2 regions of the Butyrivibrio sp. TB genome follow, and region 1 is predicted to be linked to the other one. Evidence: riboswitches for the same ligand, from Rfam matches in the RefSeq annotation. Region 1 holds a riboswitch; the other holds the start of a gene.
The links. Region 1 has a riboswitch for FMN ahead of BMX21_RS18730 (ECF transporter S component). Riboswitches for the same ligand answer to the same signal wherever they lie in the genome.
Positions count from the first base shown of each region.

Region 2: linked by a shared signal. The riboswitch ahead of ribD (bifunctional diaminohydroxyphosphoribosylaminopyrimidine deaminase/5-amino-6-(5-phosphoribosylamino)uracil reductase RibD) and the one ahead of BMX21_RS18730 (ECF transporter S component) in region 1 are both predicted to bind FMN.

Region 1 is NZ_FOER01000045.1:5,305-9,738, forward strand. It holds gene BMX21_RS18720 (tRNA dihydrouridine synthase) at 1-415, opposite strand, end outside; gene BMX21_RS18725 (D-2-hydroxyacid dehydrogenase) at 438-1,376, opposite strand; FMN riboswitch at 1,660-1,775, shown strand; gene BMX21_RS18730 (ECF transporter S component) at 2,029-2,793, shown strand; gene BMX21_RS18735 (DUF6033 family protein) at 3,139-3,987, shown strand; gene BMX21_RS18740 (ion transporter) at 4,115-4,434, opposite strand, start outside.
Region 2 is NZ_FOER01000004.1:137,623-142,056, forward strand. It holds gene BMX21_RS04050 (alanine/glycine:cation symporter family protein) at 1-241, opposite strand, end outside; gene BMX21_RS04055 (ECF transporter S component) at 679-1,302, shown strand; FMN riboswitch at 1,382-1,496, shown strand; gene ribD (bifunctional diaminohydroxyphosphoribosylaminopyrimidine deaminase/5-amino-6-(5-phosphoribosylamino)uracil reductase RibD) at 1,805-3,250, shown strand; gene BMX21_RS04065 (riboflavin synthase) at 3,327-4,040, shown strand; gene BMX21_RS04070 (bifunctional 3,4-dihydroxy-2-butanone-4-phosphate synthase/GTP cyclohydrolase II) at 4,097-4,434, shown strand, end outside.

The DNA of each region.
Region 1 (4,434 bases):
TTCTGGTCTTAACTGATAGTTTTCTTGCATCATCGCCTAGAGAATCGAATACTTCGTCAAAGAAGGTACCTAGCTTATCAGGCTCTTTTAAAAATCCTGAACCTCTACCCTTAGCTGTAACTGTGCCGGATGGACATCCAAGATTGAGATTGACTTCATCATAGCCCATTGAGGTGAGCTTTTTGAAGATCCATATGAGCTCTTTAGAACTGTTGGCCAGAACCTGAGGTACGACCCGCATCCCTTCGTTGTTGGCAGGATCTATCTCCCTCTCATCACGTTTTTTGATATAGTGATCAGGGAATACACTAATAAAAGGGGTGAAATATGTATCCACCCCTCCAAAATACTTATTGTGAAGCTGTCTGTACAGATATGTTGTGATGCCCTCCATGGGCGCATAATATATGTTCATCTATATAAATCCTAAAAATAACTTATTTACCGGCAAGGAACTTATCGATGTGATCCTCAATGATCTTCATGAGTCTTGTTCTTGCTTCTACACTAGCCCATGCAATATGAGGTGTTATAAGAAGCTTAGTGCTGTCCTTGATCTTAAGAAGAGGATTGGACTCTTCGATTGGTTCAACAGAGAGTACATCAAGACCCGCAGCACGGATAGTTCCGTTTTCAAGAGCATCAGCAAGATCCTTCTCGTTAACAATAGGACCACGTCCAAGGTTTAAGAGAATTGCAGATTTCTTCATCTTGGAAAGGGCGTCCTTATTGATCAGGTTGGCGGTTGCGTCATTAAGCGGTGCATGGATAGATATAATATCGGATGTTTCTAATAATTCGTCAAAAGAAACTTCCTTATATTCTGAGTCATGGTTCTTGCCGGATGTTGAATAGTAGATTACATTGCATCCAAAAGCCTTGGCAACGCTTGCAACCTGCCTTCCGATAGCACCAAGACCGATTATGCCATATGTCTTGCCGCAGAGCTCTCCAAATCTTTTTTCAAAATGTGTGAACATAAAATCTTTGGTATATCCGTCTGTCTTAACATAGTTGTCATAGTATGCAAGGTTTTCAAAAAGATAGAACAAAAGAGCAAAGGTGTGCTGTGTAACTGTCTGAGTAGAATATCCTGCAACATTGCGCCATTCAATGCCTTTTGATGCAAGATAGTCAAGATCGAGATTATTGACACCTGTTGCTGTGACACATACAAGCTTTAGATTCTTGGCAGTTCCGATTGTCTTTTCATTGATCGGGACTTTGTTAAGGATGATAATATCTGCATCCTCGACCCTTGCAGGAACTTCCTCCGGCTTTGAGAAGTCATGTATCACAACTTCTCCAAATCTGTTAAAAGGGGTTAGATCAATATCTTCACCTATTGTTTTGCGGTCAAGAAATACGATTTTCATAAGTGGCCTCCATATTCTTAGATTGATATATTTACTTATCAATATTATTTTTAGATTTTGAAATAGACCTATGTCATTCATCATAATATATCGCCCTAAGACCTATTTCAAGATAAAAATACCTGTGGAGCAGTTGTATAAGTAAAAACTGAAAATTCGCCTTACCACAAATGGTGGCGTATGTTTGGCAAGTGCTAAGTTTGAACAAAAATAAGTTGCAAAAAATTTATTTGACCTATTGACTCATATTACATTGCGTATTAACATAGCACTTGAAAACAAAATAAAACTTCGGGGTTGGGTGAGATTCCCTACCGGCGGTATAGTCCGCGAGCTTTGATAGCATGAACCGGTGTGATTCCGGTACCGACAGTAAAGTCTGGATGGAAGAAGGATATGCAGATCTTATGATCTGTAGGATTATGGATGAATTGTTAGCCCCGGATATATGCCGGAGCTTTTTTGTTGTATGTAACACAAAAGTCCGATATGTCCCAAACTGTGGATTTATGCTGGCAAAAGATGAAAATGCCCACAAAAATCACGCTTCTAAGGATACGCATTCATCCTGATTCCTAAATTCACAACGCAGGCGTAAAACCAATAATTCCCGAAAATAACACATGTGTACAGACATAGGAGGGATAAAGAAATGACCAATGGATTATTTGCTAGTATTGCAGAAAATGTAGAGTATGTGATAGGCTTTGCGATCATCATCGCAGCAGCTTTTGCTATCGCTATCGTATGTGAGAAGCTGGCACAGAAGATCAACGGAATTAAAGAGCCCATGCTCAGCACCAGAAAGGTAGTAGTTATAGGAACATTTGCAGCTATATCTGTTGTTCTTATGATGTTCGAGATTGCGCTTCCTTTTGCACCATCTTTCTATAAGCTGGATCTTTCTGATCTTCCTGCTCTTATCGGTGCATTTTCATTTGGGCCGATGGCAGGCGTTATGATCGAGTTTGTGAAGATTCTCTTAGAGCTTGTTATTAGAGGAACTTCTACAGCATTTGTAGGAGAACTTGCCAATTTTGTTATAGGATGCTGCTTCATACTTCCGGCATCTATTATCTATACTTTCAAAAAGACCCGCACTATGGCGCTTGTATCCTGCATCATCGGAACACTTGTTATCACTATTGTAGGAAGCCTTATGAACGCATTCTACCTGCTCCCTGCGTATAGCGCACTGTACGGAATGCCTATAGATGCATTTGTAGGAATGGGTGCTGAAGCTAATAATAACGTTACAAGTATCTGGACACTTGTATTGTACTGTGTAGTTCCTCTCAATCTTATCAAGGGCGGCATTGATTCTATTATTACAGTATTTGTATATAAGAGGATCAGCGTAATTCTTAAGAATGTTACATTCGTACCGGCTTCAAGAAAGAAAACATATGCAGAATAATTTTTTTGGAGCTTATGATCTGAATTTGATAGATTATATGTATAGTAGGCAGTGGCAGTTTATATGTCACTGCTTATATTTTTAGTTAAAGAGAAAAAGGCAGTGTACAAATGCCCCGGATATTGCATCTAATAAGCAGGAAGCTATAAATAAAGTCTTAGATTATTCCGATATACAAATTGAGATAGTGTCGTCGATTTAGTGTACGGATTCTTTTGTATTTAATAAATGTGAATGATCCGGCACACTGGTAAAAGTAGTAGTTGCAAGGATGCGTATATAGAGATTGCTTCACCGGATATGATCAGTGATAGAAGCGTATATCTCTTTGGAAAGGAGTCTGTTATGGCATTATCAAATGATATCGCGCGTATAAGCGCGGCACAGTCTATGTATGACACATCGTCATACAATAAATCCGTCAAAAAAGAAGAGCAGTCAGATAAAACCAAAGCAGCTGAAAACAAGAATACACCAAAGGTTACAGGCAGGACAGTAGGTGATGTTCAGCTAAGTGAAAAGGCTGCAAAGTTCTATGAGAAGTTTAAAGCCAAATTCCCCGGTATGGACTTCGTCCTGGTATCCAAGGATATGAAAGAACAGGTCGAGTCCAATGCTGCTGCATATGGCAAGGCCAATAAGACAGTAGTTCTTATCGATGATGAGAAAATCGAGAGAATGGCTAATGATGAGAAGTATGCAAGCAAGATAGAAGCAACTATCAAAGGTGCAGAAGCTCAGATCAAAGCCCTTAGTAGCGGTCTTGCATCTACTGGAGCAGATGTTCAGGGATACGGCATGAAGATTAATGATGACGGCACAGCTACACTTTTTGCAACTTTAAAGAACTCTTCAAAGGCTCAGAAAGCCCGCATTGAGAAAAAAGCTGCCAAGAAGAAGGCGGAAGAAAAGGCAGCCAGGAAACTGGAAGAAAAGAAAGCCCATAAGAAGGATAAAGACAGGGATATCAGCAATAAACATATTAGCGATAAGGATGAAAAAGTTGCAGATAATACTAACAAAACAAGGGACAAAGATAGAATTCCTGATGAAGATGAGTATGTAACAATTACAGCAAATACCGCTGATGAACTCCTAAAAAAGATTTCTGATCAGGCTATGCTCTTTAGAAGCGACAGCGTCAGAACACAGGAAGAAATGATGGTAGGACAGCACTTTGATTTTAACATATAGACTACCGCCAGTATTTTGATTTTTAACTAAAACTACCCAACTTGGACGGACCTGCCCCTGCAAAGACTTTGGAGATGCCGGTCCGTCCAAGTGGGTGGTTTTAGTTTTGCAAAAGCAGGGATTGCCTCTACAGATCAATCCCTGCTTTTGTTACGCTATATAGGAATAAGACATCGCCCTCCATAAGCACCAGATTGCCTCTTGGTACGAGGGGCTTATTACCACGTCTTATCATCACGATAAAAGTAGTTCTGGAGATATCAAGTTCATCAATCCTTAGGCCTATCCAGGAGTGCCCGTATTCAAGTTTCATCTCTTTGAAATTGATGAACTTGTCCTTCTGAAGCGGTTCAGATCCCAGAACGAGCTGGTCTCCTTCATGGATCAGAGTATTGCCTTTGGGGATGGAAGTCTTGTTATTTCTTTGAAGAGCTGCGATTATGATAT
Region 2 (4,434 bases), on a different contig from region 1:
GGCTCTGGAACTGGGATATCTGTGTGTCATTCTTCTTAGTATGCGCAGTTACATGAGAGTCTTTGAATATTCCGCCGATGGTATTGGATATCCAATGTCTGATATGTGATATCTGGAAAAAGCGGGTAAGGCATGTCATAAGGATACCCGTACCTACTAACAGTATCAGCATAGGAAGTCCCCATACAAAGCCGTTTACAGCGTTGTTGACGTTTTCTACCGTAGATAAAAAATTATTCATAATACTCTCCGTTCCTGTAATCTAGTGTGCTGGCTCATTCATATTTGACCAAATATGAACGAGTCAGTACACTGGCATCGATGTGGCATTAAAAAAGCAATATCCAAGTAATGCATAAACATGCACTTCTTTACTTTACCACATTAAAATAACAAAATAAAGAGAAAAAATGTCCATACATGAAAAACATTTGTCTTTGGTGGGCGCATTTTTTGTTAAATTTTTACATATCAATCAAACTGGTATTAATTATTTTTGCATAATTGGTAATATAATCAAGATCAGATCAGTGTTATATTATCTGAAACAAAAAGTCTGAGTGAATAATATCTCATCCATCTTTTGACATGCTTCATTACTTATCGTCATATGATGGCCAAGGAAACTTATGACACCTGACCCATATGATATTAATTCGCTTATAAAGGGAGGACATTATGAAAAAGACAGAAAAGAACCAAAGACTATTAAAGCTTGCATATGCAGGTCTTATGGCTGCACTTTGTTATGTAGGATATACAGTATTTCCTGCAATAGATGCGGCGGGAACCAAGATTCATGTAGGTAATGCATTTGTTGTGCTTGGAGCACTGCTTCTTGGCGGTGTATATGGCGGCTTTGCAGGTGCTATTGGACTTTCAATAGCGGATATCCTCGGCGGATTTGCAGCAACAGCTCCCAGAACATTTATCTGTAAGCTGCTTATAGGACTTATCGTTGGCCTTGTTGCACATAAAGTTGCAAGCATATCCCACAATCATGATAAGGCTTATATTGTAAGATGGTCCATAATTGCAGCAGTAGCCGGTCTTGCTTTTAACTGCGTGTTTGAGCCGGTCCTTAAATATATCTGGTATACCATTCTCATACCTAATGCAGACAAAGCCCAGTCAGCCATCGGTTCACTTCTTGCAGTTACCAGTACAGTAACTGTTATCAATGCTGTTACCAATTCCATAATAGGAGTGATCATATATCTTGCACTTCGTCCTGTTCTATTTAAGACAGGTCTTCTTGGAGCAGTAGATGGAAACTATTCTGAATCCAAAACAGTTGCATAAAAATGTATTTGACAAGTATATAAAAACTAATCTATACTATGTGGCGTAAGCTTATGCTTACATAAAATTAAATACTAATAATAAACTTCGGGGCTGGGTGCGATTCCCAACCGGCGGTATAGCCCGCGAGCCTTATGGCATGACCTGGTGAGATTCCGGGGCCGACAGTAAAGTCTGGATGAGAGAAGTAGGATTACCTTCGTACTTGTATCTATAGTTATAAGATTATATCAATATTGATGATATAGCTATTATTGTATGTAGCTACTTATTATCGGATTAGTAGTATTATCATAATTACTATTTATTGATATAAATACAGATATAGTATATGAATCTTTAAGATGGTGATGTGTCTCTTTCCGAAGGGGCACATTTTTTATTGGTTCTAAGGGGATAATTCTTATCATATTAGTCGGTATTCTTCTGGGCTTATCATATCTAAGCCATTTACTCATCATCTTATCGGATTCCCATATCCCCGAAGAAAAAGGGGGAACAATTGAATCAAAACAACCTAGTATGCACTGCTTCGCAGTATGTTAATTCCTCAATAGAATCTGATCTTGATCCGCAATATATGAGGCGAGCTATCGAACTGGCACTATCAGCCAAGGGACGTACTAATCCCAATCCCATGGTAGGAGCAGTGATAGTCAAGGATGGCAGAGTTATAGGTGAAGGCTATCATCACAGATATGGCGATCTTCATGCTGAAAGGGATGCTATAAGGCATCTTAAGGAAAGCGCTCAGGGTGGGACTATATATGTGACCCTTGAACCATGCTGTCATTATGGCAAGCAGCCGCCTTGCACATTGGCAATTGTAGAGGCAGGGATCAGTAGAGTTGTTATAGGTTCAAGAGATCCTAATCCTTTGGTGTCAGGTCAAGGGGCAGCATTTCTTAGAAAAAATGGAATAGAAGTAATAGAGGATTATCTTAGAGAAGAGTGTGATGGGATCAATCCTGTCTTTTTCCATTATATTGTGAACAAGGAGCCTTACGTTGCCTTAAAGTATGCGATGACAGCTGATGGAAGGATTGCTACAGACTTTGGGGACTCTAAGTGGATCACAGGTCAAAGGGCAAGAGCATACGTTCATGACCTAAGAAGCTACTACACAGGTATCCTTGCAGGGATAGGCACGGTTCTTGCAGATGACCCGTTGCTTACCTGCAGACTTTCCGGGGGAAGGAATCCTATAAGGATCATAATGGATAGTCATCTCAAGATTCCTCTTGACTGCAACCTTGTTAAAAGTATAAATGAAGCCCCGTTGATAGTAGCCTGTCTTGATAAGTATCTTACTGATAATGAGAATTATGAAGAAGAAAAAGAAGATGATGAAGATAAGGTAAATAAAGACAAAGAGGATAAAAAAACTAAAGATAAAGAATCTGATCATAAAGATGCTAAAGATAACGAGGCAATTAGAAAGAAAATCGCTGCTCTTAAATCTATGGGAGTAACAGTACTTGGAGTTGCCGCGCAAGGCTCTGGCGGATTCACCCAATATGATCTTGAAGATGATCATAAAGATAATCACGAAGAAGATCATAAAGAGAATTATAAGGCTGATCATAAAGCTATTCCAACCCATGAGACTAAAGCTGAATGGGCGGATGATTCAGGTGAACATATAAGCGTTGAAGACCTTTTGTACAAGCTTGGTAAGTTAAAGATAGACGGAATCTTAGTAGAAGGTGGCAAGCATATAAATGCAGCTTTTATCGCGGCAGGGAAGGTCAATAAGATATACACATTTGTAGGAGCACAGATTGTCGGCGGAAGCGGCACTTATACCCCAGTTGCAGATATTGGCATTTCGAAGATGGAAGAAAGCATAAGGCTGTCCGATCCTGAGATAAGAGCTTTTGATACAGATGTACTTATCGAGTACGAAGTTCAGCAAAAATCCAATACTAAAAAGATTAAAAATATATAAAGCCTCATATCAATGATAGATAACATACTAAAAGTAAAAAAATAATAGTAGGAATAAATAATAGCAAAGGAAAGCCATGTTTACAGGAATAATCGAAGAAAAAGGAAAACTTCTTGCAAAGCAACTTAATGGCAGCAGCTCGTACATTAAGGTAGGAGCATCCAAGGTTCTTGAAGGAACAAAGATAGGAGACAGCATAGCAGTTAACGGCGTATGCCTTACAGTCACTTCCATGGACGATACATCATTCACGGCAGATGTCATGCCGGAAACTCTTAACAGGACAGGGCTTGGAAGTCTTAAAAATATGGAGCATGTCAATCTTGAAAGAGCGATGGCAGCAGACGGCAGGTTTGGCGGTCACATAGTCAGTGGCCATATAGACGGAACGGGCAGGATCGTATCACTTATACGAGATGGCATAGCTATTCGCGTAACTATAGAAGCTTCTGAAGATATCTTAAGCCTGATCATAGAAAAAGGTTCCATCTGTATAGATGGCATCAGCCTTACTGTTACTGATGTTGGTAGTAAGACCTTCAGCGCATCAGTCATCCCACATACAGGATTCCAGACAACTCTTCTTGATAAGAAAAAAGGAGATATCGTCAATCTGGAAAATGATGTTATTGGAAAATATGTCATGAAGCTTCTGGGAATGACAGGCAGCCATGTCAAAGAAAATAGAAGTGATCTAAAAACGGAAGGTTTAACAGGATCTTCTCATAATACAAATACGCTGTCGCATAGTGGTATAACAATGGATTTTCTTGAAGAACACGGATTTTAATATACCACGCTACTAAAGTAACAAGACTGAGTAATGAATAGAAAGAAGGATAGAATATGAACTCAAATTTTGACCAGACATCTGTAGTTAAGGCTCTTGAAGATCTTAAGAATGGCAAGATCATAGTAGTTGCAGACGATGATGACAGAGAGAATGAAGGAGACCTTATCTGCGCTGCAGAATATGCAACTCCGGAGAATCTCAACTTCATGGCCAGTATCGGTAAGGGCCTTATCTGTATGCCCATGAGCGGCGACATAGCAGCAAAGCTTAATATACCGATGATGGTAACAGACAATACAGACAATCACGAGACAGCATTTACAGTATCCATAGACCATGTAGATACCAGCACAGGAATTTCAGCTTACGACAGATCGCTTACAGCTATGAA